Regions from separate parts of the Rhodoferax sp. GW821-FHT10B06 genome, predicted to be linked through region 1. Evidence: predicted binding sites of a transcription regulator. Region 1 holds the regulator's gene; each other region holds the start of a gene.

Region 1 (10,568 bases):
AAACTCCAGGGTTTCCTGGGAGTAGGCAGGCGCCAGTGCGTCGATCGCGTAAGGCAATGGGGGCAGGGTATGTTCCATGTTTTTCCTCGTGGGTTGGTGGTTAACGGAATGATTGTAGAAACTAATTTGCGCGCGTCTGTAGGACTTGGAGAGCAACCTCACCGTCGGCCAGGGTTGCCACCAGCGACTCGCCGGCTATGGCCTGCACCGTGCTGGTAATGGGCATCCCTTGAGGCGTTCGCAGCAAAGCGTAACCGCGCTGCAGTACCAATAGAGGGTCCAGCAGAGCCAGGCTGCGGTCGGCACGGTCCAGGCGCTCGCCACGCTGGCGCAGAGCGGTCTGCACACTGGCGGGAAAATCCATCATTTGCGCCTGTAAATAGGTCTTTTCTTGCTGCAATCTTGATAGTGCGGCATAGCGCAGCCGCTGCGCCTGCTGGCCCAGCTTCCACTGCTGACGAGCAACCAGCCCCGAGGGCCGCCCCAGGCGCTGGGCCGCGCTATCCAGGCGCTGGCCCTGTGCATCCAATTGACGCAGCGCGGCATCCTGCAGGCGCTGGCCCGCCAAAACCAAGGCCCCTAGCCAGACATCGCGCGGCTGGGCCACCAGCTCGGCCGCCGCCGTGGGTGTGGGCGCGCGCAAGTCAGCGACAAAGTCGGCAATGGTGAAGTCGGTTTCATGGCCGACGCCACTGACCACCGGCACCGGGCTCTGGCAAATGGTGCGCGCCAGTTGCTCGTCGTTAAAGGCCCACAGGTCTTCCAGCGAGCCGCCACCGCGCACCAGCAGGATGACATCGATATGTACCAAATCACCCGCTGACGCAGATTCCGCCTGCGCAAAGCGATATAAATTTGATAGTGCCTTGACCAGCTCAGCCGGTGCCGCCGCTCCTTGCACCAACGCCGGCACCAGCACCACGGGAATATGCGGCACCCGCCGCTGCAAGGCCGCCACCACATCGTGCAACGCAGCGGCACCTAAAGATGTGACCACACCAATGCCACGCGGCAGCAGTGGCAAGGGGCGCTTGCGTGCGGGGTCAAACAGCCCTTCGGACTCCAGCTGCGCCTTGAGCCGCAAAAACTGCTCGAACAAGGCGCCCTGCCCGGCGCGGCCCATGCTCTCCACAATCAGCTGCAAATCACCACGCGGCTCGTACACGCCCAGGCGGCCGCGCACTTCCACCAGCTCACCATCGCGTGGCGCAAAGTCCAGCAGACTTGCCGCGCGCCGGAACATCGCACAGCGGATCTGCCCCTGCCCATCCTTGAGGTTGAAGTAACAATGCCCGCTGGATGCGCGCGAGAAGCCCGAAATCTCGCCGCGCACCGCGACAGGATTGAAGCGCGCCTCTAGCGCATCAGCAATGGCGCGGCATAGCGCGCCAACCGGCCAGATACGCGGCGCCAATACTGGGTTTGGGGCGTCCACCATCAGGTCTGGCGCGCCGCAGCGCGGAGTTGGTCGGGCAAGTGCTCCACAGGCGCGACAAGGGCTGCACCCACCCGTTGAATTTCGTAAAAACCCGCGGGAAACGCTGGATTTGTGTGGTAAGTGATTGATTTCACTGGATTTTTTTCTGCTTAAATTTTCATCGAAGTGTCACGGACCCGCATGGATGCTGGATTTCGGCGCGGTGACTACAAGTTCTTCACAAAGTTATCCACAGGAAATGTGGGTGGCTCGGGGGTTTAAACAGATACGGAACAAATCGCGGATGTCGCAAGCGGCTAAGCCATAATCGCAAAGAATCTATCAGCGCGGAGAGCCATATTGTTTTCGATCATACAAGCCGCAGGCTGGCCCATCTGGCCCCTCGTAGCCTGCTCCATCCTGGCGCTGGCCCTGGTTATTGAACGCTTTCTCAGCCTCAAGACCGCCAAAATCGTCCCCCCAAAACTTCTTGACGAGGTGCTGGCCGTATCCCAGGTCACGCTGCCTGCACCGGGCGTGGTGAACCAGCTGGCGCAAAACTCGCTGCTGGGCGAAGTGCTGGCCAGCGGCATGCGCGTGCTGCACACACACCCACGCTGCAGCGATGAAGACATCCGCACGGCTATGGAAAGCTCTGGCCGCTCGGTCGCCCACAAGCTGGAGAAATACCTCAGCGCCCTGGCCACCATTGCATCGGCAGCACCGCTGCTGGGCCTGCTGGGCACGGTGATCGGCATGATCGACATCTTTGGTTCGCAAACCGGCGGCGGCAGCTCGGGCGGCAACCCGGCCCAGCTGGCGCACGGCATCTCGGTGGCGCTGTACAACACGGCATTCGGCCTGATGGTGGCGATCCCCTCGCTGATCTTCTGGCGCTATTTCCGCGCCCGCGTGGACGAGTACCTGCTGGCGCTGGAAATGGCCGCCGACCAGTTTGCCCGCCACCTGAGCTCGGTACGCAAGCGGGGCTAACAGGCTATGAACTTCCGCCACCGCCACCGGGAAGAGCCCGAAATCAACCTGATCCCGTTCATCGACGTTCTGCTGGTGGTGCTGATCTTCTTGATGCTGTCGACCACCTACAGCAAATTCACCGAGCTGCAGGTCAAGCTGCCGGTAGCCAATGCCGATGCGCAGCGCGACTACCCCAAGGAAATCATCGTCGCCGTCAGCAGCGACGGGCGTTACGCGGTGAACAAGAGCGCAGTGGAAGGCCGCAGCATCGACGTAATCTCGCAAGCCCTGGCCAACGCAGCCCGGGGCGGCAAAGATATGGTGGTCATCATCAGCGCCGATGCCAGCGCCACCCACCAGTCGGTCATCACCGTGATGGAGGCCGCGCGCCGCGCAGGCCTGAACCAGATCACGTTTGCCACCCAATCCACGCCCAAATAAGCCCATGGCCGAGGGCATGGAGGGCTGGCTGCTGCGCACCTGGCGCACGCGCGGGCCCCTGGCCTGGCTGCTCTGGCCGCTGTCACTGCTGTATGGCCTGCTGCACGCCTTGCGCAAGCTGCTGTACCGCACGGGCTGGCTTACCTGCGGCAGCCTGCAGGTACCGGTCGTCGTGGTCGGCAACGTGGTCGCTGGCGGCTCGGGCAAAACCCCGGTGGTAATGGCCCTGGCCCAGCATTGGACAGCGCGTGGCATTGCGGTCGGCGTGGTATCCCGTGGCTACGGTCGCAACATCCAGGACGGCCAGGACTGCCGCGAGGTGCACGCCGACAGCCTGCCCAGCGAAGTGGGCGACGAGCCCGCCCTGGTGCGCCGCAGCTGCCAGGTGCCGGTGTTCGTGGCGCGCAAACGCCTGGATGCGGCCCAGGCCCTGCTGGCGGCCTATCCACACACCCAGTTGATACTCTGCGACGACGGCCTGCAGCATTACGCACTGCGGCGCGATCTGGAAATCTGCATTTTTGACGACCGGGGCGTGGGCAATGGCTTTCTGCTGCCTGCGGGCCCGCTGCGCGAAGCCTGGCCGCGTCCCGTGGACCTGGTACTGCACACCGGCCAGCACCCGGCATTCGCCGGCTTTCGGGCGCAACGCCGGCTGGCCGACTATGCGCTGCAGGCCGACGGCACGCGGCGCCCGCTGTCCAGCCTGCAGGCTACACCCCTGCACGCCGTGGCAGCCATCGCCCAGCCAGACCATTTTTTCACCATGCTGCGGGCGGCCGGCCTGCAGCTGGCACAGACCCAGGCCTTGCCGGATCACTACAATTTTGATAGCTGGCAGCACACGAATTACCTGCGCGAGACCGTGATTTGCACAGAGAAAGATGCCGTCAAGCTATGGCGGCACCAGCCGGATGCATGGGCCGTCCCCCTCGTGCTGGAGCTGGACGCCGGCTTTCTGGCCGCGCTCGACCAGCGCGTCGATCCCTGGCTATCATCGCCCCCTGGCCGCATTTCTGCGGCGACCTAATACCGACTGACCGACTGAGATTTCCCCCATGGATAGCAAACTTCTGGAGCTGCTGGTCTGCCCTGTCACCAAGGGCCCGCTGCAATACGACCGCGAAAAGCAAGAGCTGGTCTCGCGCAGCGCCCGCCTGGCCTACCCGGTGCGCGACGGCATTCCTATCCTGCTGGAAAACGAAGCCCGCACCCTGAGCGACGAGGAGCTGGGCCTGTGAGCTTCACCGTATTGATCCCGGCCCGCATGGCCTCCACCCGCCTGCCCAACAAGCCCCTGGCGGCTCTGGGCGACGCACCCATGGTGGTGCGGGTTGCCCAGCGCGCCATGCAGTCCCAGGCCCAACGCACCGTGGTGGCCTGCGACAGCCCGGCCATCCTGGCCGCCTGCCAGGCCCATGGCGTGGAAGCCATCCTGACCCGCGACGACCACCCTTCCGGCAGCGACCGCCTGGCCGAAGCCTGCGAGCTGCTCGGCCTGGCTGACGACGCCATCGTGGTCAATGTGCAGGGCGACGAGCCGCTGATCGACCCGGCCCTGATCAACGAAGTCGGCGCCTTGTTGCAGCAACGCCCGCAGGCCAGCATGGGCACTGCCGCCCACGCCATCGCCAGCCTGGCCGACTTCTGCAACCCGAATGTGGTCAAGGTGGTGCTGGACGCCCAGCAGCACGCGCTGTACTTCAGCCGAGCTCCCATTGCCTGGTGGCGCGACGGCGCCACGACAGAGCGCAGCTTCACAGCCCTGCCCGACCCGGCGCCGCTGCGCCACATCGGCATCTACGCCTACCGGGTCGGCTTCTTGCGGTTGTTTCCGACCCTGCCGCAGGCGCCGATCGAGGTCACTGAAGCCCTGGAACAGCTGCGCGCCATGTGGCACGGCCACCGTATTGCGGTCCATGTCACGGCCCATGCGCCCGGCGCAGGCGTGGACACGCCTGACGACCTGGAACGCGTAAGCAAACTGTACTGAAGCCTCTGGTATCCTCCAGCGCAATGAAGCGTTGCGGCCAACTCGTGTGGCCAGCAGCGCCACGTGGTTTTAAATACTCCGAGGAACTTCCATGAGACTAATTTTGTTGGGTGCACCCGGTGCCGGCAAAGGCACGCAAGCAACCTTTATTTGCCAAAAATACGGCATCCCACAAATCTCTACCGGTGACATGCTGCGCGCTGCCGTCAAGGCAGGCACCCCCTTGGGCCAGCAAGCCGATGCAGTCATGAAGTCCGGCGGACTGGTCAGCGACGACCTGATCATCAACCTGGTGAAAGAACGCCTGACGCAGCCCGATTGCGCCAACGGCTGCCTGTTCGACGGCTTCCCCCGCACCCTGCCCCAGGCAGACGCCATGAAGGCCGCCGGCGTCAAGCTGGACTACGTGCTGGAAATCGATGTGCCGTTCGACGCCATCATCGAACGCATGAGCGGCCGCCGCTCGCACCCCGCATCGGGCCGCACCTACCACGTCAAGTTCAACCCGCCCAAGGTCGAAGGCCTGGACGACGTCACCGGCGAACCGCTGATCCAGCGCGATGACGACAAGGAAGAAACCGTGCGCAAGCGCCTGGAGGTGTACAGCGCCCAAACGCGTCCGCTGGTGGACTACTACTCCAGCTGGGCTCGCAACGAACCCAGCCTGGCCCCCAAGTACCGCGCCATCAGCGGCACCGGCAGCGTGGACGAAATCACCGCGCGGGCTTTTGCCGCACTGGCCAGCTAAGCCCTGATACAGCTTTGTTAAAGGTCGCCAGGCATGCCTGGCGACCTTTTTTTATCCCGCGGCCAGCAGCGCCAGCATCAGCGCAATACGCGCCTTCACCGGCGACAGACCTTGCGCGTCGGCAATGGCATCGGCCGGCGTGGCCAACACCCGGCCAAACACGCAGCGCGTGGCGCGCAGTACCGCCACACCCGCCGCCATGGCCCGCAGCAGGGCCGCTTGCAGATCCACATGCAAAGTACCGTTACCGGTACCAGCCACCACGACGCCGGAAACCCCCTGGGCCACCAGAGCATCCACCACCATGCCTCCGGCACCGGCATAGTTCAAGACGATTTCCACGCGCGGCCAATCCCCAGCAGCCAACTCCGTCAACACTCTATTTTTGATAGCTACTTGCGCGGATTCCGCCTGCGCTACAGGCCTATTTTTCATATGAAATTCAGGTACCGTAGGCCAAGGCCGCAACAGGCGTACCCGCCCCTCTTCCACCAGGCCAACCAGGCCCGCTTCGCCGGACGAAAACGCATCTACCTTGTAGCTGTGCACCTTCTGCACATCCAGCGCGCTGTGGATGTTGCCGGCGCACACGGCCACTACCCCCTGGGCTCCCGGCGTTGACGCCACCACGACGGCATCCAGCAGGTTCTGCGGCCCATCTGGCACCAGTGCTGTGGACGGGCGCATGGCGCAGGTCAGCACCACCGGCTTGGCGGGCTGCAGCACAGCCTGCAGGAAATACGCCGTCTCTTCCAGCGTATCGGTACCGTGGGTGATGATGATGCCAGCCACGTCGGCCTGCTCCAACCAGTAGGCGCAGCGCCGTGCCAGCTGTTGCCATAGGACAAAGCCCATGTCCTTGCTATCTACCTGCGCAACCTGTTCGGCCACGAACTCCACACCTGTGCCTTGAAAGGCCGCCACCGGCCCCAGCAATTGCTCCACACCCACCTCACCAGCGGTGTAGCCAATGTTGTCACCGGCGCTGGTAGCACGTCCGGCAATCGTGCCGCCGGTGCCCAACACCACGATCTTGGCAGGGCTGGAGCCCGCCGCATTTGTATTTACCGCCATGGCTTGCAAACTTTCAAAAACTGGTTAAAAATACAGCTACTGGATATTAAAACAGCCATCTAAACCGCTATCCACACCGCCAAGTACCGGAGTCACCCATGGATCTGCCCACGTTTTCCGCCAAACTCACCGCCCGCCAGCAGCAGATTCTGGACCTGATCCAGTCCGCTATCGCCCGCACCGGTGCCCCCCCAACCCGGGCCGAAATCGCCAGCACCCTGGGCTTCAAGTCAGCCAACGCCGCTGAAGAACATTTGCAGGCCCTGGCCCGCAAAGGCGCTATCGAATTGGTCAGCGGCACCTCGCGCGGCATCCGGCTCAAGACCGACACCTTGCGCTCCATCAATGAATCACGCTTCCAGCACACGCTCAGCCAGTTGGCCCTGCCCCTGATTGGCCGTGTTGCTGCCGGCTCCCCGATTTTGGCGCAGGAACACATCGACCAAACCTACCATGTGGAAAGCAGCATGTTCCGCTACAAGCCCGATTACCTGCTCAAGGTGCGCGGCATGTCTATGCGCGACATCGGCATCCTGGACGGCGACCTGCTCGCCGTGCAGTCGGCCAACGACGCCAAAAACGGCCAGATCGTCGTCGCCCGCATTGGCGATGAAGTCACCGTCAAGCGCTTCCGCCGCAACCAGGAACTGATCGAGCTGCTGCCCGAAAATCCCGACTACTCCACCATCGTGGTCGCGCCGGGTGAAAACTTCGCCATCGAAGGCCTGGCCGTGGGGCTGATACGCAATACCTTGCTGAACTGATAAAGCCACATAGTCTGCTGAGTTGGCCCCGTGCCGCGCGCCAACCTGTTCCGTGTCCATCGCCAAACAAGCTGAGGGAGTTTCATATGGGAATCGCATCGTTTTCGTCTATTGACCTGCTGGGTTCTTTCCAGGGCTTGGTCGGCTGGCTCATTGCAGGCAGCAGCTCCCGGCGTATGCCGCGCGCCGGGGTGACATCACGCACCAATGTCTGCGCCCCTTACACCGCCACGGGCGCCTTGCGTCCTGCCGCCTACCCACAAACCGCGCAGCAGCGGCCACTGCGCGTACTCCGCGTCATGGACGCGCAGCCGTCCGGTGTGGGCCGCATGCGCATCTCGGGCCGCATGGCCGATGTTTGCGCCGAGCTGGACCGCCTGGCCGCCCTGGAAGCGCCCCCTCAGGCGAACGCCTTGCTGCAGTAAAACCTCTGTATTTGGGGCCTCACCGGCCCGGCTCAGGCAGACAGCAAATGCTGGGTGGTCTTTGCGCCAAGGCACAATGCGGGGATGAACATCGTGATCCTCGACGACTACCAAGATGCGGTGCGCAAACTCGATTGCGCCACCAAGCTGGAACCCTATGCAGCCAAGGTCTACACCAACACCGTCAAAGGCCTGGGCCAGCTCTCCGTCCGACTCAAAGACGCTGACATCATTGTGTTGATCCGCGAGCGCACGCAACTCAACCGCCAGCTGATCGAAAAGCTCCCCCGCCTGAAGATGATTGCCCAAACCGGGCGTATCGGCGCCCACGTGGATATAGCCGCCTGTACCGAACGCGGCATTGCTGTGGCCGAAGGCGTGGGCTCACCCACGGCGCCGGCCGAACTGACCTGGGCGCTGATCATGGCTGCCACCCGCCGTCTGCCGCACTACATCAGCAACCTGAAGCATGGCGTCTGGCAGCAGTCGGGCCTGAAAACCGCCTCCATGCCACCTAATTTCGGCATGGGCACCCTGCTCAAGGGCAAGACCATGGGTATCTGGGGCTATGGCCGCATAGGCCAGATCGTCACCGGGTACGCACGCGCATTTGGCATGCGGGTTCTGGTCTGGGGTCGTGACACCTCGCGTGCACGGGCGCTGACCGATGGCGTGGAGGTAACGTCAAGTAAAGACGACCTGTTCATGCAATCAGACGTGCTGTCCCTGCACCTGCGTTTGAACGACGAAACCCGGGGCATCGTCACACTGGAAGACCTATCCCGCATGAAGCCCACATCCCTGCTGGTAAATACCTCGCGCGCCGAACTGATCGAGCCCGACGCCCTGCTGGCCGGCCTGAACCGGGGCCACCCCGGCATGGCCGCCGTGGACGTATTTGAAAGCGAGCCGATTCTGCAAGGCCACGCGCTGCTGCGGCTGGAGAACTGCATCTGCACACCACATATCGGCTATGTGGAACAAAACAGCTACGAGATGTACTTCAATGCCGCGTTTGACAATGTGCTGAATTTCATCAAGGGCACGCCGACCAATATCGTCAACCCCGGGGCTTTGCAAGTGCGCCGCTAAGTCACAGCTTGCCAATCCATCAAAAAAGGCCTGCCGCTATATGATTTATAGCGTCAGGCCTTTTTTATATGCGAGAGCACTGCAACTCTTGCCTGCGAACCGATGGACTTACTTGTTCTTCGGCGCAATCTTGGCTTCTACCTGTGGATCAAAAAGATCAAACTCCAGTAAATGGCTGTTTGGTGCAGGAGTGGGTGCCGACGAAGGCGGCGGCACCGTAGGAGCGGGTTCGTCGTCAACTTCAAAGTCCAGGCTGGGCGGTACCGACTCTCGGGGTTCCTGCGTGTCGGGGGCAACCGGCCGTTGCTCCATGGCCGCAAGTTCGGAATTGGAGAAATCCAGATCCAGGTCAAGATCCAGATCCACCGGGGTTTTCTCGACCGCAGCTTCTTCCACATCGTCCGGCACATCGTCCAGGGTCGCCACAGCCGACTCCGGCATCAACAACATGGGTTGGGTAAACGTGGTTTCACGCGGCCCAGCCTCCTCACCCATGGCCGAGGATTTCAGGCCTGACTCCAGCGGCTGGCGCCCGCTGATACGGCCGCCACGCTCCGAAGAAACACCGTCCACCGCCGCCAGCGGTGCCACGCCCCTGCGAACCACGCTCTTGGCCATGGCATACAACAACAGCAACTCGCGGTAGGCCGCGAGATCGAAAGGCTTGATGGGAGCCGCAGCCGGGTCGCGAAACAGGCAGGACTCAATGAAATCCAAAACCTTGGGGCTTTCCCATAGGGTTTCGATGCTGCTCAGGACTGCAGGGTAGGCCTCCAGCGTGCGCCCCTCGTCCGCGTAGGATTCGAAAGCCGGTACATGGCCGTTGAAAATGCGGTTGAATGCATCACGCTGGTGGTTGAACTCGCTCTTGCGGCCCAGGGCGTGGAATATCTTCAGCAGCTCCAAGTAGGCCAGTGGGTTGACTTCGATGTTTTCATCAACGTTCTTGCGCAGAACCTCAATCGCCTGGTCGTACTGGCCCAGCGACACGAAGAACTCGGCATGCTGCTGCACATCCAGAAAATCGTCAGGATACTGGCCCCGCACGGGCTCGGACGTTACACGCGGGCGCAGCGTCGGCGCCTGCGCCGGGGGCACAGGCGATGCCGTCATGGCATTCAGCCGCTGCAAATCGGCTACCAAGGACTCATCCACCTCGGTGTCCTGGTTTGCGCCCGGCAAAGTATTGGGCGGCGGCTGTACCGTCAAGGGGGCAGCCCGGCTGGGGGTTGCCAGGTGCTCTTCCTCTTCGGCGCTGAGTTCGCCATGGTGGGCCCAATCAGTTCCGCCGCCTGCCATGGTCGACTTGCGCCCGCGGTTCCAGAAAAAGCCTGCGGCAGCCACAGCGGCCGCCAGCAGGCCGGCCAGGGTGTAAATCAGCCCGTCGTCGGAACGGCTGTTTTCCAGCCGGTCCAGGCGCAGCTTGAAGTCCGCTTCATTCTTGGCCAACAAGGCCTTGAGTGCCTTGGATTCGGCCTCCAGGCTGAGCAGCCGTTGCTTTTCCTCCGGGTTTTCCGTCGGCAAATGGTTCAGCTCACGCCATGCGGCGGCGGCTTCTGCGCGTTTCTGCGCGTTTTCTTCGGGGGTCACCACCATATCGGTGGCCGGCTTCAGCTGGACCTGGCGCTCGTCGGGGGTC
Region 2 (10,568 bases), on a different contig from region 1:
CTGCGGCACCACCTCCTGCGGATACTCGTATTGCAGCTCATCCAGGTTGAAGGTACACAGCGCGGCAACCAGCAGGCTCTCCTGCAGCAGTTCGATCGGGTACAGGCCAGCCAGCCGCACGCGGGTGCGCAGATGGGCCTCGGCATTCGGCTCCAACGCAAAACCGCACTCAGCCATTGGTCGGCCCAACCGGACGGCGGTGATCACGTCATGCAGGCGCTTGCGCGAACGCACATGCATCAATGCCCCGCTGGCTGCCACCAGGCGCAAGCCACTGCGTTGGCCGACCTGCTGCAGCGTGTGCAGCCAGCGCGCATCGTCCATGCGCTGCAACAATTCCACCGCGATCCAGCTGCGCTGCGGAAACAGGCGCTGCAGCCACTCGGCGCGGGCGCTGATGTGGTCTACATCCATTTCATCCATCCGGCGCTGCGGTGCGAACAAAGCCAGGCATTCATTCAATGCGCCGGCGTGGGCTTCCCAATGCGCGGCATCCTGGCGGTAAGGGTCTTTTTCGGTGCGGCTGCCAGCGCGGCACCGTGTGATCCATTCACACAGCTGGCCGTAACCACGCCGGTTGCGCGCCAGCAGTACCAGCGTGCCGCCGCCCTCCCCCTGCAGCATGAATTCGGCGCCGATCAGCAGATGCAGCGGCGTGCCGCGCGCCGCCACATGGGCTCGCACCACGCCGGCCACCGAACATTCGTCGGTGATCGCCAAAGCCGTGTAACCCAGCTTGAGGGCGCGCGCCACCAGCTCCTGCGGGTGCGAGGCCCCGCGCTGGAAACTGAAGTTGCTCAGGCAGTGCAGCTCGGCATAACCCGGCAAGGCCATGGTGCTGGAGGTGGCGCGGCTATCCATACACACCGTGCAGATACCAGCCCATCGCACCGCGCAGACGTTCGCGGTACACCCAGAGCAGGCCCGATGCCGCGCTGTGGGCGATGAAATAGTCGCGCAAGGTAAGGTCGCCCCCGTGCCCGTCCCCCTGCCCATCCCACCAGCCAGACTCAATACGCTCCGGCCCGGCCAGCAGGGTTAGCGGGCCCTGGTACACCGGCCGGTGGCCGTCCATGCCCAGCGGCAGCGGGCTGCGCAGTATCCAGGGCGGGTGCGAGGCCTGGGCCGGGTCCGGCGTGATTGGCTTGCCGGCCGCCGCAGTGCTGGCCGCGGCCCAGGTCTGCATGTACTGTGGCCGGTGGTCGGCCACGGCCTGGGCACGCAGCACCTGCTGCGGCCCGAGCCGGGCGGCAACACGCTCGATGAACTGCTGCAGCGACTCACCGCGCACCTGGTCCCCCGGTAGCAGGCTCTGGCTACCGACCTGCAGTCGCTCCACGCCCAGCGCCTCCAGCGTGATGGCCACCACCGGTGCGGCCAGCGGGGTGTGGGCCAGATGCTCTGCCAGCAACTTGGCCAGGTGGGATGTATCGCGCGTGGCCTCGGCCGTGCGGACTTCCATAGACCCGGCCGCCGCCTCGCTACGGCGCTGCATATCGTGCTCCCAATGCAGGCGCACTCCGATAGCGCCACTTTGCCGCGCCTGCAACCAGGCTTTCAGCTGCAGCAGCAGGCGCTGCACGCCAAACAACATGCCCTGCGCCACCTCGATGCGGCCGCTGAACTCCAGCCGCAGGCGGAACTGCTCGGGTAGCGCCACCCAGGGGTAGATTTCCGGCTTCAACCCGTACGCCCGGTCCAGTGCATCCAGCACGCCGGCACCAAAACGCCGCGACACGCCCGCGCGCGGCAACGCCCGCACCTGGCCCAGGCTGCGGCAGCCCAGGCGCTGCAGGGTCGGCAGATGGCTGGCCAACGCCGCCAGGCAATGCAGCGGCAAGCTATCCAGCGTGCTCTGCAAAGTCTGCGGTTTGCAGCCCGCCAGCGGGCCACTGTGCTGCCTCAGCAATGCCAACGCCCCCAACGCCGTCGGCGCCACCGCCAGATGGCCGTGCTGCCACAGCGCAGCCTGCTGCTGCACCGCCCGTACCAGGTCGCGCTTGCCATGGAACAGCCGCAGGCTGGCCTCTACCTCCAGCAGCACCGCCTGCTCCACCAGACAGACGCGCGGGCTGAACTGCAGCATCGCCCAGGCCAGGGCCTGCAGCAGCGCGCCGGTGCCCGCGATCGGGTCCGGCGCCGCCTCCGCTTCGGCTTTCGCCTCAAGCGGTGGTGGAAGGGGTGCGAGGGCGATCCACAGCATGGAGCGGGGCGAAAGAAGGCGCCGGTACCCGTGCCGGCTTCACCAGAGCCGGCGGTAGCGCCGGCAGCAGCATCAAGGGGCGGTCCAGCGTGGGGCCGCGGCGTTTCAGAATGCCGATCTCCAGTCGGTGCTCGGGTGCACTGCCCATGCGCAGGCGCAGCGGCGCGGGCGAAGACGCGTCTTGCGCCAACAGCGGGCGGAACGCGAACACCAGCGGAGCCTGCGCCTGGTTGGCGCTTTGCGCGGCCATGTGCAAGCGGCGCAGCTGGTCGGAGCGTGCATGGGCCAGCCAGACCAGCACAGCGCCTACATCGCGGCAGCGCAGCGCCTGCTCGGTGGCCCACAGCTGGTCTGCCGCGCGCTCGGCGTCTATGCGCAGCAGCGCATCCATGGCCAGGCCCTGGCAGGCCAGCGCCGGCATATTCGGCAGCAGCGGGCTGCCCACCAGCACCACCGTGCCGGCCACCGCCCGCAGGGCCGGCAGCAGCAGGCGCCATTCGTGCACGCCGTGCTGGGCCTGCAGGATTTCCGTCAGGCTGCCGCAGGGCCAGCCGCTGCCGGGCAAGGCGGCATCCAGCAGCGCATGGCCGCTGGACACGGTGGCCATGGCGCCCAGGCTCAACTCGCTGGCGCGCCAGACGGAGTCGAGAAAGGGAACGGTGTTGCCGGGCATGGGGTGTTTTCTCAGTTAACTGTTTAAATATACAGTATTTTGAATAGACTGGCAGCTTGTGGAAGCCTCTCAGGCCCAGGTGTGCTGCTGGTGTGTAATGGCGCTCCGCACACAGAAAGACACACTCCATGGGCCCGCAGGAACCAGCCATCCCTCCCCTACCCGGCAGCCCACTGCGCAATGCGGTCGCCGGTCTGTCCGTGGCCGGCTTACTGATCCCCGAAGCCATTGCCTACGCGGGCATTGCCGGTGTGGCGCCGCAGCACGCCATCGTGTCTAGCGTGGCAGGGCTGTTGGCCTATGCCGCCCTGGGCGGTAGCCGGTATGCCATCGTGTCGCCCACTTCTTCGTCTGCCACCATCCTGGCCGCCGCGGTTGCCACGCTGGTGGCGGCGGGCTTCAACACCGCCAGCGCGCTGATGCTGTCATCGGCCATGGTGCTGCTGGTGGGCGCATTGTTTGCACTGAGTGCGGCCGCCCGCATAGGCCATCTGGCGGCCTTCATCTCGCGGCCGGTGCTGCGCGGCTTTGCCTTTGGCCTGGCCGTGACCATCGTCATCAAACAGCTGCCGCATATCGCGGGCGTGGCCGCGCATGGTACAAGCGCCCCCCAGATTCTGTGGCAGCTGCTGCGGGACCTACCGGCCTGGAACCCCTGGACGCTGGGCCTGGGCTGCGGGGCCTATGTCTGCCTGCGGCTGCTGAAACGCATTGCCCTGTTTCCCGCCGCGTTGGCCGTGATGCTGCTGGGCATGGCGGCCGCTGCGCTGCTGGACCTGCCGGCGCACGGCGTGCCCCTGGTGGGCGCCATTGACATGGGCCACATCCATCTGGCATGGCCGACGTTGGACCACAACGCCTGGCTGCGTGTGGCCGAGCTGGCGGTCCCACTGGTGGTAATTCTGTACGCCGAGTCCTGGGGCTCCATACGTACGCTGGCGCTCAAGCACAACGACATGGTGGAACCCAACCGCGAGCTGGCGGCCCTGGGCGCGGCCAATCTGGCGTCGGGCATCTTCCAGGGCTTGCCGGTGGGCGCCGGATTCTCTGCCAGCGCGGCCAACGAGGATGCTGGAGCGCAAGGCAAGACCTCCGGTCTGCTGGCCGCCCTGGTCATTTTTGTGCTGGTGCCGCTGGCCGGCCCCTGGCTGGCCCTGCTGCCGCAGCCGGTGCTGGCCGCGGTGGTTGTGTCGGCCCTGACGCATGCGCTCAACCCGCGCCCCTTGCTGACCCTGTGGCGCCTGGGGCGGGACGAGGTACTGGCCATTTGCGCCGTGCTGGCCGTCATCGCCCTGGGGGTGCTACAAGGCATGCTGCTGGCCGTGCTGCTGTCCATCGTGGCGGCCGTGCGGCGCTTTTCACAAACGCGGGTCAGCGTACTGGGCGAGCTGCCGGGCACGCATGACTTCATCGACGCGGCCCGCCACCCGGAAGCCCGGCTGCACCCTGGCGTACTGGTGGTGCGCCCGGAGGCTCCGCTGTTCTTTGCCAACGCCGAGCAGATCCTAGCCGAGGTGCGCCGGCTGGCCGAAGCCCAGGCGGCGCCGCTGACCATCGTGCTCAGCCTGGAGGAAAGTACCGACCTGGACAGCACCGCCGTGGAGACCCTGGCAGAGTTCCACAGCTGGGCCCTGCGCACAGGCCACCGCCTGCTGCTGGCCCGGGTGAAAGAAAGCGTGCGCGAGTTGCTGCTACGCGGGCCCGGCCCTAGCGCCAGCACCGTCTGCTTCTGGAGCGTGGCCGATGCGGTGCAGGCGGCTATAGATAAAAACGGCCGCTAGCGCAGGCAATACCTGCGGCAGCAGCTATTCATTTAATAGCAAACTGCACCAGACGCCCTATTCCTCATAGGCCACCACGGCCTGCGCTGCCTGCGCCAGGCACTGGGCCAGTGCCGCATCGGTGGGGAAGAAACGGGCCTTGTCGCCCAGCAACAGGTCGGCCACGGCCACGCCCTGCGGGGTTTGGCGCTGTACCGACAGGCGCACCGGCAGGCCATGCACCACGTCGCCCTGTTCGGTGGTTTCACGCACCGGCGGGAAATCCTTCACCAGCTTGGCAATGTCCAGGCCGGAGCCGGTGGCGTTCGGTGGCAGCTGCAGACGCAGGAACTTGGCGTAGCGGCAACGCGCGGTAGCCAGGCTCCAGGCCTCATTGATGCTGAACTGCAGGCCGCCACCGCCAAAGCGGTCGGTCTGTACCTTGCCCATGGCGATGATGAGCTCGTCGTCCTTGAACAGGTCTTTGTTGGCGCTCATGATGGCGTCGCTGACGCGGGCGTCGATCATGCCCGAGCCGTCGTCCAGCCGGAACAGGCCCAGCTTGCCGCGCTGGCCGTTGATGACGCGCAAGTCGCTGATGATGCCGGCCAGCATGACGATGTCGCGGCTGTCCACTGCATCGGCAATCTCGCGCTTGGCGAAGCGGCGCACCTCCTTGCGCACCTCGTCGAACAAATGGCCCGACAGGTAGAAGCCCACTGCCGTTTTCTCCAGCGTCAGCCGCTCCTTGATGCCCCACATCGGGGTTTCGACAAGGTCCGGCTCCTGCGTGCTGGAGCCGTGGCTGTCGTCCTCCAGCATGTCGAACAGGCCGCCCTGGTCGGCATTCGCCAGCGTGGCTGCCGCAAAGGCAAAGGCACGGTCGATGGAGGCGATCAGCGCTGCGCGGTTGATCTCGATAGCGTCAAAGGCGCCGGCCTTGATGAGTGCTTCCACCGTGCGCTTGTTCAGCTTGGACTTGTCCACCCGCACGCAGAAGTCGAACAGGCTCTTGAACGGCCCACCGGCTTCGCGTGCCGCCACGATGGCCTCAATCGCCTGCTGGCCCGAGCCCTTCACGGCGCCCAGGCCGTAGCGGATCAGCTTGTCGGTCACCGGCTCGAAGCGGTAGCGGCCCAGGTTGATGTTGGGCGGCTCGAAGCTCAGGCCCATCTTCACCGCATCCTCAAACAGCAGCTTGAGCTTGTCGGTGTCGTCCATTTCCACCGTCAAGTTGGCGCAGAAGAATTCGGCGCGGTAATGCACCTTCAGCCAACCCGTGTGGTACGCCAGCAACGAGTAGGCGGCAGCATGCGACTTGTTGAAACCATAGCCCGCGAACTTCTCCATCAAGTCGAAGATTTCGTCGGCCTTGGCCTCTGGGATGTTGTGGGTGGCCAGGGCACCGGCGCGGAACTTCTCGCGGTGCTCGGCCATTTCCTCGGCCTTCTTCTTACCCATGGCGCGGCGCAACATGTCCGCGCCGCCAAGCGAGTAGCCGCCCAGGATCTGCGCGGTCTGCATCACCTGCTCCTGGTAGACCATGATGCCGTAGGTCTCGCTCAGCATCTCGGCCACCGCCGGGTGCGGGTACTCCACTTCCTCGCGGCCGTGCTTGCGCGCCACGAAGCTGGGGATCAGGTCCATAGGCCCTGGGCGGTACAGCGCGTTCAACGCAATCAGGTCTTCCAGCCGGCTGGGCTTGGCGTCTTTCAACATGCCCTGCATGCCGCGACTTTCAAACTGGAACACGGCTTCGGTCTTGCCGTCAGAGAACAGCTTGTAAGTGGGCTTGTCGTCCAGCGGGATGTTCTCGAAGGCGAAGTTCTCCTGGCCCGGATGGCGCAGGATGATGAACTCCTTGGCGATCTCCAGGATGGTCAGCGTGGCCAGGCCCAAGAAGTCGAACTTCACCAGGCCGATGGCCTCCACGTCGTCCTTGTCGTACTGGCTCACGGCCGACTCGCTGCCGGGCTGCTGGTACAGCGGGCAGAAGTCGGTGAGCTTGCCCGGGGCAATCAGCACACCCCCGGCGTGCATGCCGATGTTGCGGGTCATGCCCTCCAGCTTTTGCGCCATTTCGATGACGGTCTTCACGTCTTCTTCGGTGCGCACGCGCTCGTACAGCAGGGGCTCCAGCTCCAGCGCGTAGTTGTTCTTGTCGCCGTCCTTCTTGGGTTCGGGCGGATAGGCCAGCGTGTACGACATACCGGGCTTGCCCGGCACCAGCTTGGAGATGCCATCACAGAAGTTGTAGCTCATGTCCATGACACGGCCCACGTCGCGGATGGCCGCCTTGGCGGCCAGGGTTCCGAAGGTGGCGATCTGGCTCACGGCGTTCTTGCCGTATTTTTCCTTCACGTAATCGATCACGCGGTCGCGGTTGCTCTGGCAGAAGTCGATGTCGAAGTCAGGCATGGACACCCGCTCCGGGTTCAGGAAACGTTCGAACAGCAGCTTGTACTGCAGCGGGTCCAGGTCGGTAATCTTCAGCGCATAGGCCACCAGCGAACCGGCACCAGAGCCCCGGCCCGGCCCCACCGGGCAGCCGTTGTTCTTGGCCCAGTTGATGAAGTCCCCCACGATCAGGAAGTAGCCCGGGAAGCCCATCTTCAAAATGGTGGTGAGCTCGAACTCCAGCCGCTCCACATAGCGCGGGCGCTCGGCCTCGCGCTTGGCTTCATCGGGATACAGGTGCAGCAGGCGCTCTTTCAACCCCTCGTGCGATGCGTAGCGGAAATAGTCCTCGGGCGTCATGCGCACGCCATCCACCAGGGGCGTGGGGAAGTCCGGCAGCTGCGGCTTGCCCAGCACCAGGCTCAGGTTGCAGCGCTTGGCGATCTGCAGCGTGTTGGCCACGGCAGAAGGCAGGTCGGCAAACAAGGCCAGCATTTGCTCCGTGGTCTTGAAATACTGCTCGCGGGTGAAGCGGCGCACCCGACGCTGGTTGCCCAAAATCTCGCCTTCAGAAATGCATACCCGGGCCTCGTGGGCGTCGTAGTCATCCACCTCGCCGAACTGCACCGGGTGGGTCGCCACCACCGGCAGCTGCAGGCGCGCCGCCAGTTGCACCGCGCCCACGACCTGGGCCTCGTCGTCCGGCCGGCCGGCGCGTTGCAGCTCCAGGTAAAAGCGCTGGGGGAACAGCGCGGCAAACTGTAGCGCTGCCTCTTCGGCCCGCGCGGTATCGCCCTGCACCAGGGCCTGGCCCACCGGGCCGGCTTGCGCGCCCGAGAGGCAGATCAGCCCCTCGTTCAGCTCCTGCAGCCAGGCCAGCTTGATCACCGCCTGGTTCTTCACAATATTCTGGGTAAAGCCGCGCGCCAGCAGCTCGGACAGGTTCAAGTAGCCCTGCTTGTTCTGCACCAGCACGATCACGCGGCTCAGCGCCGTCAGGTCCAGGCCCTGGCCTTCCAGAAAAATCTCGGCGCCGATGATGGGTTTGACGCCCTTGCCCCGGCCTTCCTTGTAGAACTTGAGCGCGCCGAACAGGTTGCTCAGGTCGGTAATCGCCAGCGCGGGCTGCTGGTCCTTGGCGGCGGCTTTGACGACTTCGTCGATGCGGTTGGTGCCGTCAACGACGGAAAATTCGGTATGGAGGCGGAGATGGACAAACATCCGACCATTTTAGGTCGCGGGCCAAGTCTGAAAGCGGGCTCTTAAAATCGCTGGGTGAACTCCATCCTGAACATCTCCTCCTACAAATTCGTCCCCCTGCCAGACGCGGCAGCCCTGCGCGAGCAGCTGCACGCCTGGGCCCTGGAGCTGCAACTCAAGGGCACCATCCTGCTGGCAGGCGAAGGCATCAACCTGTTCCTGGCTGCGCCCGAGGCCGCCGTGCGTGCCTTTGTGGCCCGCCTGCAGCAAGACCCGCGCTTTGCCGACCTGGCGCCCAAGGAAAGCTGGTCGACCGCCCAGCCCTTCAAGAAGATGCTGGTGAAGGTAAAGAACGAAATCATCCGCATGGACTGCCCCACCATCCAGCCCGACTTCAGCCGCCCGGACGGCCGTGCACCCGCCGTCAGCGCGGCCACGCTGAAACGCTGGCTGGACCAGGGCGTGGACGACGAAGGTCGCCCTGTGGTCACGCTGGACACGCGCAACGCCTTCGAGGTGGACCACGGCACGTTTGACGATGCCATCGACTGGCGCATAGACAAGTTCAGCCAGTTTCCCCCGGCCCTGCTGGAACACAAGGCCGAGCTGCAGGACAAAACCGTGGTGAGCTTTTGCACCGGTGGCATACGCTGCGAAAAAGCCGCCATCCTGATGCGCGAACAGGGGCTGGAGCATGTGTACCAGCTGGAAGGCGGCATCCTTAAATACTTCGAGGAAACCGATGGCAGCCACTACCACGGCAGCTGCTTTGTGTTCGACGAGCGGCGCACGCTGGAAGCCGATCTGTCGGCCAGCGACCTGGCTGCAGCGAAAATCTAGGCTTCAAGCCTTTTAGGCCGCCAGCGCAGAATATACCTGCGCTGGAAGCTATCAATAAAATAGCAAAACACTCACGACACCGAGTTGCCCGAGCCGGCAATCTGCACCGTTTTGTTGTCGTTGCCCGTGACCGTGGCGGTCTGCGTAATGCCCAGGGCCTGTGCCTGCTGGCGGCCTTGCTCCAGCCACTGCTGCAGGAATGCCGCCAAGGCCGGGTCGGCCTGTACCGCCGCCTTGAGCTGCTTGCGCAGATCTGCCTGGTTGTCGGCATCTTCGGGTTGCTTGGCCAGGTCTTGCAGCGGCTTTTCGGCCGGCGTGCCACCCAGGCGCTGCTTGAACTTGTCCAGCAAAGCACCCATGGCCGACTTGCCCAGTTCCTCTGCGCCTTTGTCCACGGCCTTGGCCAGCAAGGGTGACAGCAGCGCCACGGTGCTGCTGACCAGGGCGGAAAGGGTTACGGGATCGATCATGGCGGTGCTTCCTCATCGGTTTGGGCAAAAAAAGGCTGTAGCGGGGTCAGCAACGCCTGGTCGGGCTCCTGGCCTGCAGCCTGGCATAGCGCAAAGTAGTCGCTCAACAATGGCTGCATCAGCTCCACATAGGCCTCGGTCCGTTGCAGAAAATGCGGCAACAGGGCCTGCACCGCCGCCTGGGCAACGGCGAGGGCGCCACCGGCGCCCTCGCCCTCTTCCCTGTGGATGCACACGGCCAACAGATACAGCGACCGGGCCAGGTCGGGGCCATACAAATCGGGCAGCTGCGCCGCCAGGGGGCGGTACAAATCCACAGACTGCTGCGCCGCCTGCCGGGCCGCACCAAACTGTTCCTGCGTGGCATGGGCACGGGAAAGGATGAAAAGCGCTCTGGCCCAGTCCGCAGAAAACACGCCAGGCCGCGCCACCTCCAACCCTTGGTGCAACACGGTCGCCTGCTGCGCTGTTTCAACGGCGGCGTCAACCAAGCCATTGGCCAGCTGCATACCCGCCAGATTGCTCAGCGCCTTGCCCAGCTCAGGGGTATACACATCCGGTGCGTGCAGGGCCAGACTGCGATACAGGTCGGCGGACTCCTGCGCCGACTGCAGGGCGGCGGCAGGCTCGCCGGACTCCACTTGAGATTTGGTCAGATTCAGCAAGGCCATGGCCAGGTCGGGCTGGAACACCTCGGGCCGCTGCAATGCCAGCTGGTGGTAGGTGTCCACCGCTTGCTGCGCCGACTGCAGAGCCTCTGCATGCTGGCCCAATGCGCTGTGGATGTAAGACAGATTCGTCTGCGACCGTGCGAGCAGCGACAAAAACACCTCGGGCCGCTGCCGGGCCAGTTGCCGGTGCAAATCCAGTGCCTCCTGGGCCACGGGCAAAGCCATTTGAAACTGGCCCAGCTCGACCTGCGATTTGGTCAGATTGAACAACGAAAACGCCAGCTCCGAGGTAAATAGGTCGGGCCGCTGTGCGGCCAGCGCACGGTACAGCTCCACCGCCTCCAGAGCACTCTG
Region 3 (10,568 bases), on a different contig from region 1:
ACTGGCTCCAGCAACGTCGGCCCGGCCTCGCGCAGCGCCTGGGTGAAGGCGGCCGCACCGGCTACCTCAAACGCCAGCGTGGACGAGTCCTTCTCGTGGAAGCTGCCATCTTCCAGCGTGACCAGCAGATCCACCACCGGGTGGCCGGCCAGCACGCCGGCCAGGGCCGCGCGCCGCACGCCTTGTTCCACACTGGGGATGTATTCCCTGGGGATCACACCGCCGGTGATGGCGTTCTCGAAGCGCAGACCTGCGCCGCGCTCCAGCGGCTCCACGCGTAGCGCCACTTCCGCATACTGGCCAGGGCCGCCGCTCTGCTTCTTGTGCAGATAGCGCACGTTGGCCGCACGCGCAATGGTCTCGCGCATGGCCACTTGCGGCGGGCCGGTGTGCACCGTCACGCCGAAGCGGCTGCGCAGTTTCTCCAGCGTCACTTCCAGCTGCAGCTCACCAACGCCGGACAGCAGGGTCTGGCCGGTGTCGGCGTCCTGGCCCAGGCGTAGGCTGGGGTCTTCGTCCACCAGCGTGTGCAGGCCGCGCGAAAAGTTGTTTTGCTCGTCGCGCGAGTGCGGCTCCACCGCCATCGAAATGACAGGTTCGGGCGCATGGATTTCCTCCAGTACCAAGGGCTGCGCGGGGTCGCTCAGCGTGTGGCCGGTCTTGCTGGCCTTGAGCCCTGCCACGGCGACGATGTCACCGGCTTGCGCCAGTGCCAGCTCTTCGCGCCGGTCCGCGTGCATTTGCACCACGCGCGACAAGCGCTCGCGCTGGCCGGTATTGGCGTTCAGTACCTGGCTGCCCGCATGGGCTTCGCCACGGTAAACGCGCAGATAGCTCAGCGTGCCGTGTTCGTCGTGCACCACCTTGAACACTAGCGCGGCAAAGCCGTCACCCGGTGGCAGGTCAGTGTTGCGGTCTTCGGGCGCGGGCAGGTAGTCCACCACCGCATCCAGCAGCGGCTCGACGCCTTTGTTCTTCAGCGCGGCGCCGCCCAGCACGGGCACGAAGGCGCCGGCCAGTGTGCCCTGGCGGATACATGCGCGCAGCTGCGCTTCCGAGATGTCTTCACCGTTCAGATAGGCGGTCAGCAGTGCGTCGTTTTGCTCCACGGCGGTCTCTACCAGGGTGCGACGCGCAGACTCCACGGCGGCCTGCATATAGGCGGGCACAGAACTGCGTTCCAGCGTCGGTTTGCCTTGGGCATTGGGCGGCCAGGTCAGGGCTTGCTGGGTCAGCAGATCGACTACGCCGCTGAACTCGGCTTCCGTGCCTATGGGCAGCTGCAGCACCAGGGGTTTGACGCCCAGGCGCTCGGCCATCATCGCCACCACGCGCGTGAAGTCCGCGCCGGTACGGTCCAGCTTGTTGACCAGCGCAATGCGCGGCACATGGTATTGGTCGGCCAGGCGCCAGTTGGTTTCGGTTTGTGGCTCCACGCCGGCCACGCCGTCGAACACCACGACCGCGCCGTCGAGCACGCGCAGCGAGCGGCTCACCTCGATGTTGAAGTCGATGTGGCCGGGCGTGTCAATCAGATTGATCTGGTGGTCGCGCCAGGCCACGGTGGTGGCTGCGCTGTTGATGGTGATGCCGCGCGCCCGCTCCTGCGGGTCATAGTCCATGGTGGCGTTGCCGTCGTGTACCTCACCGGTCCGGTGGATTTCGCCGGTGGAGAACAGCACCCGTTCGCTGACGGTGGTCTTGCCAGCGTCGACGTGGGCGATGATGCCGATATTGCGAAGTTGTCGCGTGTTCATGCTATGTTCCTTAAAGACAAAACCCCTGGCCTGCTCAATGCTGGCCAGGGGTTTCAACGGCTGTTCCACAGCCTTGAAAAAATCCCGCAGCTAGCGGTTTATGTCTTGCGCGTCGGCAGCGACACCAATGGACGAGCGCAAGCCCACCATCCACTGGTGCGGATGAATTGCGGCGATCAGCTTGTCAAAGGTACGCATAGAAACTTTCTTAAAAACACAGGCCCAGAAAACAAAAAACCCCGCGCAAATTGCCGGGGTTGTGTGGGTTCCGGCAAGGCGCATAAGCCCTCCGAAAAATCGGAAGGTTTCTAGAGGATCAAAGCTTGGGTGGACATACGCATGATCGCAATTATAAAATTTTCTGTAGGTTTTGTCTTTGGGTGCTTATGTTTCAATAGTAATGTGCTATGTAACATTCAAGGCACACATTACGGCGTAAATCACGGCGCAATCTTTTCCAGGCAGTAGCCCAGGCCGCGCACGGTGGCGATGCGGATCGGGCCTTTTTCGATCTTCTTGCGCAGCCGGTAGATGTAGACCTCGATGGCGTTGACGCTGACCTCTTCGCCCCATTCGCATAGGCGCTCGATCAACTGCTCCTTGCTGACTAGGCGGCCGGCGCGCTGCAGCAGCACCTCCAGCAGGCCCAGTTCGCGGGCTGACAGCTCGACCAGCTTGCCGTCGATGGTGGCCATGCGCCCTGCGTGGTCGTAGACCAGCGGGCCGTGCTGGATGCTGCTGCTGGCGCCGCCTGCACCGCGCCGCGCCAGGGCGCGCACGCGCGCTTCCAGCTCCTGCAGCGAAAAGGGTTTGGCCATGTAGTCGTCGGCGCCGTAGTCCAGGCCTTTGACGCGTTCTTCCACGCTGTCGGCAGCGGTCAGTATCAGCACCGGCAGCGAGGAGCCGCGGGCGCGCAGTTTCTTCAGCACCTCCAGCCCATGCATCTTGGGCAGGCCCAGGTCTAGTATCAGCAGGTCGAACTCGCGGTTGGTCAGCAGCGCCGCGTCGGCCTCGCTGCCGCTGGACACATGGTCCACCGCCGCGCCTGAGGCCCGCAGCGCCCGCAACAGGCCGTCGGCCAATACCTGGTCGTCTTCCGCAATGAGAATGCGCATACGTGTCCCCTTTATAGGTTTTCTTCGACCAATTCTAGGCCGCGTAGGCTTCTAGGCCCAGCGTGACCACGGTCGCTACCTCCTGGCCGACAGCAGCGCGGAATTCGTCCTCTGTCTGGGCCACGGCGTCGCGATAGGCCTGCAGCCAGGCCAGGCCGGTGGCGGTGAACACCACCCGGCGGGCGCGGGCGTCCAGCGGGTCGGGTTCGCGCGCCACCATGCCCCAGGCGGCGCATTGGTCCACCAGGTCGCCCATGGCCTGTTTGCTCATGCCGGCTTGCGCGGCCAGTTCGGTCAGCCGTGCGCCCTGCAGCGGCAGGTGCCGTGTGATGTGGATGTGGGCGGCGCCCACTTGCGCGCGCGCCGCCAGGTTGCCCAGGGCCAGCGGTACCTCGATATTGCGCGCCATCAGCTCCAGCACGCGCGCGTCGAACTGACGCAGGGCAGCGTCCAGCCGCCGCCCCAAATGGGTCTCCCGCCAAGCCTGGTCTGTCGTGATGGAAGCCATGGATTAATGGTAAGGCAAACTGACTAAAAATATGCTTTGCAGGTTTAAAACAGCGCTTTAAACTACTGTTCAAGCATCCAGCCTGTTGTTAATAGCAGGCCATGCAGGCCCACTAGCTCTTGACCCCTTGATTTTGAAAGACACCGCCATGAACCCTACCGCTGCTCGCGCTCCCGCTGTCGCCCCCACCCCCGCTGCCCTGGCTGAAAAAGCCAAAGCCCTGCAAGCCGCTCTGGCGCAGATTGAAAAGCAGTTCGGCAAGGGCACCATCATGCGCCTGGGCGAGGGCGAGGTGATCGAGGACATCCAGGTGGTTTCCACCGGCTCGCTGGGCCTGGACGTGGCGCTGGGCGTCGGCGGCCTGCCACGTGGCCGGGTCATCGAAATCTACGGCCCAGAGTCCAGCGGTAAGACCACGCTGACCCTGCAAGTAATTGCCGAGATGCAAAAGCTGGGCGGCACCTGCGCCTTCGTCGATGCCGAGCACGCGCTGGACACACAGTACGCACAGAACCTGGGCGTGAACCTGCAGGAAATGCTGATCAGCCAGCCCGACACTGGCGAGCAGGCCCTGGAAATCGTCGATTCGCTGGTGCGCTCCGGTGCCATCGACCTGATCGTGGTGGACTCGGTGGCAGCTCTCACGCCCAAGGCCGAGCTGGAAGGCGAAATGGGCGACAGCCTGCCCGGCCTGCAAGCCCGCTTGATGAGCCAGGCGCTGCGCAAGCTGACCGCCACCATCAAGAAGGCCAACTGCATGGTCATCTTCATCAACCAGATCCGCATGAAGATCGGCGTGATGTTCGGCTCGCCCGAAACCACCACCGGCGGCAACGCGCTGAAGTTCTACGCCTCGGTGCGCCTGGACATCCGCCGCACCGGCACCATCAAGAAGGGCGACGACTCCATCGGCAACGAAACCAAGGTCAAGGTGGTGAAGAACAAGGTCGCGCCCCCGTTCAAGACGGCCGAGTTCGACATCCTGTTCGGCGAAGGTATCAGCCGCCATGGCGAAATCATCGACATGGGCGTGGAAGCCAAGATCATCGAAAAGTCCGGTGCCTGGTATGCCTACAACGGCGAAAAAATCGGCCAGGGCCGCGACAACGCCCGCGAATTCCTGCGCGAGAACCCCGGCCTGTCGATCGAAATTGAGAACAAGGTGCGCGAGTCCCTGGGCATTCCTCTGGTCCCTGTGGTGGAAGAAGCCAAGGAAGTGAAAGAAGGCAAGAAGGCCAAGGCTGAGGCATAAAGTGCCTGCCAGCGCAGCTAGTACCTGCGCTGGTAGCTATTAAAGAGATAGCACATGGCGTTTCCATCGGCCACCGCACCCATCAGCCTCAAGGGCCGTGCCCTGCGCCTGCTCAGCGGCCGCGAGTATTCGCGGGTAGAGCTGGAGCGCAAGCTCGCGGCGTTTGAAGAAACCCCGGGCGAGCTGGCCCAGGCGCTGGACGAGCTGCAGGCCAAGGGCTTCATCAACGAGCAGCGCGTGCTGGATTCGGTGCTGTACCGGCGCGCCGGCAAGCTGGGCGCCTCGCGCATCCGCCAGGAGTTGCAAAACAAGGGCCTGGACCCGTCTGCCGTGCTGGATGCAGTAGCCGGTTTGCAAGCCACGGAGCTGGAGCGTGCCCGCGACGTTTGGCGCAAGAAGTTCGGCAGCCCGCCGGTGGACGCTGCGGCACGCGCCAAGCAGCAGCGCTTTTTGTTGGCGCGGGGCTTTTCGTCGGACGCCGTGCGGCGCGTGGTGGCCGGCAGCGACGACGATTGCTGAGAATAGGTTTACAAGCTTTTTAGGCCGCTGGCGCAGATAGCACCTGCGCTGGAAGCTATAAAAAGTGTAGTAACCTGGTTTTACAGGCCCAGCATCAGCTTCAGGTTTTGCACTGCGGCACCGCTGGCGCCCTTGCCCAGGTTGTCGAGACGGGCGATCAGCACCGCGTGGCGGTGGGTTTCGTTGGTAAACACGCGCAGCTCCATCTTGTTGGTGTCGACCAGCGCCAGGGCGTCCAGTTTGCCGCTGTCGCCAGGGGCTTCGACCGTGACCCATTCGCTGCCCGCGTAGTGCTTGGCCAAGGCGTTGTGCAGGTCTTGGCCGGTGGGCTTGCCGGGCAGCAGGTCCAGATGCAGCGGCAGCTGCACCAGCATGCCCTGGGCGAAGTTGCCCACGGACGGTACAAAGATTGGTCGGCGGGTCAGGCCGGTGTAGCGCATGATTTCCGGCAAATGCTTGTGCTGCAGGCCCAGCGCGTAGATTTCAAACAGCGGCGCTTCGCCCTTTTCATAGGCTTCGATCATGCTGCGTCCGCCACCCGAGTAGCCGCTGACCGAGGGCAGTGCCAGTGCAGCGTCCGGGTCCAGCAGGCCGGCATCCACCAGCGGGCGGATCAGCGCAATCGCGCCAGTGGCGTAGCAGCCGGGGTTACCCACGCGGTCAGCTTGCGCCACGGCTTCTTTCTGCCCAGCTACCAATTCAGGAAAGCCGAAGACCCAGCCCGGCGCCGTACGGTGGGCCGTAGAAGCGTCGATGATCTTGGGTTTCTTGCCGGGCAGGCTGTCGATCATGGCCACCGACTCAATGGCGGCATCGTCGTGCAGACACAGGATGACCAGGTCCACCGTGGCCATCAAGGCGCGCTTGGCTGCGGGGTCTTTGCGCAGCTCGGGGGCGATGCTGACCAACTCGATCTGCGGCATGGATTGCAGGCGTTCGCGGATTTGCAGACCGGTGGTACCGGCTTCGCCATCGATGAAGACTTTGGACATGGTGAGCCTATGCTGTAAGGTGTTGTGCGTTGCAGCATGATACATTCGCGGGCTGACAGAACGCAGCTCGCAAGTCTTATACAAGACAGACGGGCAGAACCCCATCCATTCCTGAGAGAGCCCTCATGAAGATTCACGAATACCAAGGCAAGGAAATCTTGCGTAATTTTGGTGTGCCAGTGCCGAAGGGCATTCCGGCATTCACGGTGCAAGAAGCGGTGGAAGCCGCCCAAAAACTCGGCGGCCCAGTGTGGGTTGTCAAGGCACAGATCCACGCAGGCGGACGTGGCAAGGGCGGCGGCGTCAAGGTTGCTAAGACCATTGACGACGTGAAGAAGCTGGCCGGTGAAATCCTGGGCATGCAGCTGAAGACGCACCAGACCGGTCCTGAAGGCCAGAAAGTTCGCCGCCTGTACATTGAAGACGGCGCCGACATCAAGAACGAACTGTATGTGTCCCTGGTGACCGACCGCGCCACGCAGAAGGTGGCCCTGATCGCTTCCAGCGAAGGCGGTATGGACATCGAGGAAGTGGCGCATTCCACGCCCGAGAAAATCGTCACCGAGATGATCGACCCGCTGACCGGCATTACCCCCGAGCAGAGCAAGAAGGTGGCTGCAGCCATCGGCTTGACCGGCGTGTCTATTGACCAGGCCGTAGACATCTTCGCCAAGATCTACAAGTGCTACATGGACACCGATGCGTCCTTGGTGGAAATCAACCCGTTGAACTGCGACTCCAAGGGAAACCTGATGGCCCTGGACGCCAAGTTCAATTTCGACCCAAATGCGCTGTTCCGCCACCCAGAAATCGTCGCCTACCGCGATCTGGACGAAGAGGACGCTGCCGAAGTGGAAGCCTCCAAGTTCGACCTGGCCTACATCAGCCTGGACGGCAACATTGGTTGCCTGGTGAACGGCGCCGGCCTGGCCATGGCCACCATGGACACCATCAAGCTGTACGGCGCTGAGCCTGCCAACTTCCTGGACGTGGGCGGCGGTGCCACTCCCGAGAAGGTCACCGAAGCCTTCAAGATCATGCTGAAGAACAAGAAGGTTGAGGCCATCATGGTCAACATCTTCGGCGGCATCATGAAGTGCGACACCATCGCCACCGGCGTGATCACGGCCTGCAAGGCAGTGAACCTGTCTGTGCCTCTGGTCGTGCGTATGAAGGGCACCAACGAAGACCTGGGCAAGAAGATGCTGGCCGAGTCCGGTCTGCCCATCATCAGTGCGGACAGCATGGCTGAAGCGGCCGAAAAAGTTGTCGCAGCCGTTAACGCCCGCTAAGGAATCGTCATGTCCATCTATATCAACAAAGACACCAAAGTCATCACCCAAGGTATTACCGGCAAGACCGGCCAGTTCCACACTGAAAAGTGCCAGGAATACGCCAACGGTAAAAACGCTTTCGTCGCGGGTGTGAACCCCAAGAAGGCCGGCGAGTCGATTTTCAATATCCCAATCTACGCCTCCGTCAAGGAAGCGGCTTCGGAAACCGGCGCAACCGTGTCGGTGATCTACGTGCCGCCAGCCGGCGCTGCTGCCGCGATCTGGGAAGCCGTTGAAGCCGATCTGGACCTGGCGATCTGTATTACCGAAGGCATCCCCGTCAAAGACATGCTGGAAGTGCGCAACCGCATGAAGGCCAAGGAAGCCGCTGGCGGTAAGAAGACCCTGCTGCTGGGCCCCAACTGCCCCGGTCTGATCACTCCTGACGAAATCAAGATTGGCATCATGCCCGGCCATATCCACCGCAAGGGTCGGATTGGCGTGGTCAGCCGTTCCGGCACGCTGACCTACGAAGCTGTGGCGCAACTGACCGAAATCGGTCTGGGTCAATCCAGCGCCGTCGGCATCGGTGGCGACCCGATCAACGGTCTGAAGCATATCGACGTGATGCAGGCTTTCAACGAAGATCCAGATACCGATGCGGTCATCATGATCGGTGAAATCGGTGGTCCGGACGAAGCTGAAGCCGCTCGCTGGTGCAAGCTGAACATGAAGAAGCCTATCGTTGGCTTCATCGCTGGCGTGACCGCTCCCCCCGGCAAGCGCATGGGCCACGCCGGTGCGCTGATCTCCGGTGGCGCCGACACGGCGGATGCCAAACTGGCTGTGATGGAAGAGTGCGGTTTCACCGTGACACGCAATCCATCCGAAATGGGCAAGCTGCTGAAAGCTCTGCTGAAGTAATAGAGGTTGCCGCTACAGGCAGCCTTCGAATCCATGCCGGGCACCTTGGGTGCCCGGCGTTGTTTTAACGTGCTTGTAGAGGGCGGTATATGTTTTTTGGACTAGATTTCACCTCGCCCCTGTTCTGGAGCGCGTTTGGCTCGATTGTTTTGGCCAATATCGTCCTGAGCGGCGACAACGCCGTGGTAATCGCCATGGCAGCCCGCACTTTGAAGCCAGAGCAGCAGCAGAAAGCCATCGTATGGGGCAGCGCTGCCGCCATCGTGATGCGGATTGTGCTGACGGTGGTGGCCATCAAATTGTTGGCTATGCCGTTTCTGAAGTTGCTGGGCGCGGCCTTGCTGGTGTATATCGGGGTGGATCTGCTCAAGGACGAGGGCGAAGGCGATGGCGGGCATGGCAAGCAGATCCATGGGTTGCTGGCGGCCATTCGGACTATTTTGATTGCCGATCTGGTCATGAGTCTCGATAACGTGCTGGCCGTGGCAGCAGCAGCCAACGGAAATGTTCCTTTGTTGGTGCTGGGTTTGTTGGTGAGCATTCCCTTGATCGTGTTTGGCGCCACTTTGCTGACCAAGGTGATGGAGCGATTTCCCATCATCATTACGATTGGTGCGGCGCTTTTGGGATTTTTGGCGGGTGAAATGCTGTTGACGGATCCGGCCGTTGTGACCCAGTTTGGCGAAACCAAGGAGCAGACCGTGAATTTTGCCGGTGTGATCGGCGCCGTATTGGTGGTTGCTTTGGGTACTTGGTTGCAAAAGCGCAGCAATTCCACGCCAGTTTGATTCGCACACCCTCTATTTTTAGGATGTGACGTGAAAAACTGCCCCGCTGCGGGCTTTTTTTGCCGCCTAGTTGTAACAAAATACAGCGGAAATAGATGTCTGCATCTGATGCGCAGAGGCGAAAGGCGGATCATTTATGTGCTCAGGCTCAAGGTCGTGGCAAACTAGACCTAGCCGGTTCATATCCCGCAAGCCGTCTATTGCATTGGAATTTCACGAGCTCAGTTCGACAACAAGATGATTTACGAGTTCTGTACGCAGACCCACCCTGGTCTTTTGCGCGAAAACAATGAAGACGCTGCGGCTTTTGACGAGCCCAGCGGGTTGGCGGTATTGGCGGACGGTATGGGGGGCTACAACGCAGGCGAGGTCGCCAGCAGCATGGCGACTACGTTTGTCCACACCGAGTTGGCGCGGTGGCTGTTAGAGGCAGGGTCCCAGGCGAGTGGCCGGGATCTTCGCCGAGCCATGGATGCTTGCGTGCACAACGCCAATTTGGCGGTGTACACCGCAGCCAACGTGAATGAGCATTACGCGGGCATGGGTACGACCTTGGTGGTGGGCATCTTTCAAGATAGCCGTGTGCTGGTGGGCCATATCGGCGATTCACGGTGCTATCGTTTTCGGCGCAATGTATTGCAGCAAATCACCAAGGACCATTCTTTGTTGCAGGAGCAACTGGATGCAGGACTGATTACGCCTCAGCAGGCTGCGACATCCAATAACAAAAATTTGGTGACACGTGCCTTGGGGATAGATGACAGCGTGCTGCTGGAGGTGCATGAGCATGGGGTAGAAGAAGGTGACCTGTACCTGATGTGTTCGGACGGGCTCTCGGATATGGTCGATGATGCGCCGATCGCACGTATCATGGAGACCGACGCCCCACTTGCGCAAAAGGCCAGACAGCTGATTAGCATCGCCAATGCGCATGGTGGGCGAGATAATATTACGGTCCTGCTTGTCCAAGCGGTGGCCGGCGCCAAGAAGCGGGGACTCGTATCCCGGCTATTGGGAAGCTAGATCCATTCACAGGTGCCAATTCCATGAATAGACACGGTAACTGACCATGCCAAAACTGATTGTTTCAATCGACGGCGTAGTCATCAAAGAGGTGCAGTTGACCAAAGACCGCACGACGCTGGGCCGTAGGCCGTATAACGATATCGTGATCGATAACTTGGCGATCAGTGGGGAGCATGCGGTGGTACTGATGGTGGGCAATGAAGTCCATCTGGAGGACTTGAACAGCACCAATGGCACCTACATCAACGGTAAGGCAGCCCGCAAGCAAATTTTGCAGAACAATGATCTGATTGAAGTCGGCAAATACAAACTCAAGTTTGTGGGCGACGGCATGGATTCGGGTTTCGAGCGCGGCATGGCTTCTCGGCCCAGCCCTTTGGCCGGTGGTGTTGGCCAGCAGGTGCGCCGTGTGT

The links. Region 1 encodes LexA, which represses DNA repair genes until DNA is damaged. Its sites were predicted from a motif close to ACTGTATNNNNATACAGT; they were not measured.
Region 2: imuA (translesion DNA synthesis-associated protein ImuA) is a predicted target of LexA. The motif match lies at 2,895-2,912, and genes of this name have one in related genera.
Region 3: recA (recombinase RecA) is a predicted target of LexA. The motif match lies at 3,445-3,462, and genes of this name have one in related genera.

The regions. Positions count from the first base shown of each region.
Region 1 is NZ_JBWKNO010000017.1:40,804-51,371, forward strand. It holds gene AC07O2_RS21235 (superoxide dismutase) at 1-78, opposite strand, end outside; gene xseA (exodeoxyribonuclease VII large subunit) at 122-1,438, opposite strand; gene AC07O2_RS21245 (MotA/TolQ/ExbB proton channel family protein) at 1,778-2,410, shown strand; gene AC07O2_RS21250 (ExbD/TolR family protein) at 2,417-2,833, shown strand; gene lpxK (tetraacyldisaccharide 4'-kinase) at 2,838-3,863, shown strand; gene AC07O2_RS21260 (Trm112 family protein) at 3,892-4,074, shown strand; gene kdsB (3-deoxy-manno-octulosonate cytidylyltransferase) at 4,071-4,826, shown strand; gene adk (adenylate kinase) at 4,918-5,574, shown strand; gene AC07O2_RS21275 (asparaginase) at 5,626-6,648, opposite strand; gene lexA (transcriptional repressor LexA) at 6,747-7,412, shown strand; gene AC07O2_RS21285 (hypothetical protein) at 7,499-7,837, shown strand; gene AC07O2_RS21290 (D-2-hydroxyacid dehydrogenase family protein) at 7,922-8,929, shown strand; gene AC07O2_RS21295 (tetratricopeptide repeat protein) at 9,038-10,568, opposite strand, start outside.
Region 2 is NZ_JBWKNO010000007.1:48,946-59,513, forward strand. It holds gene AC07O2_RS12855 (error-prone DNA polymerase) at 1-861, opposite strand, end outside; gene AC07O2_RS12860 (Y-family DNA polymerase) at 854-2,203, opposite strand; gene imuA (translesion DNA synthesis-associated protein ImuA) at 2,163-2,876, opposite strand; gene AC07O2_RS12870 (SulP family inorganic anion transporter) at 3,005-4,657, shown strand; gene dnaE (DNA polymerase III subunit alpha) at 4,715-8,254, opposite strand; gene AC07O2_RS12880 (sulfurtransferase) at 8,309-9,073, shown strand; gene AC07O2_RS12885 (hypothetical protein) at 9,145-9,543, opposite strand; gene AC07O2_RS12890 (tetratricopeptide repeat protein) at 9,540-10,568, opposite strand, start outside.
Region 3 is NZ_JBWKNO010000005.1:180,940-191,507, forward strand. It holds gene fusA (elongation factor G) at 1-1,757, opposite strand, end outside; gene AC07O2_RS10310 (hypothetical protein) at 1,761-2,069, shown strand; gene AC07O2_RS10315 (response regulator) at 2,198-2,872, opposite strand; gene AC07O2_RS10320 (MarR family winged helix-turn-helix transcriptional regulator) at 2,907-3,380, opposite strand; gene recA (recombinase RecA) at 3,529-4,632, shown strand; gene recX (recombination regulator RecX) at 4,687-5,151, shown strand; gene argC (N-acetyl-gamma-glutamyl-phosphate reductase) at 5,232-6,143, opposite strand; gene sucC (ADP-forming succinate--CoA ligase subunit beta) at 6,269-7,435, shown strand; gene sucD (succinate--CoA ligase subunit alpha) at 7,445-8,341, shown strand; gene AC07O2_RS10350 (TerC family protein) at 8,431-9,129, shown strand; gene AC07O2_RS10355 (Stp1/IreP family PP2C-type Ser/Thr phosphatase) at 9,367-10,152, shown strand; gene AC07O2_RS10360 (FHA domain-containing protein) at 10,199-10,568, shown strand, end outside.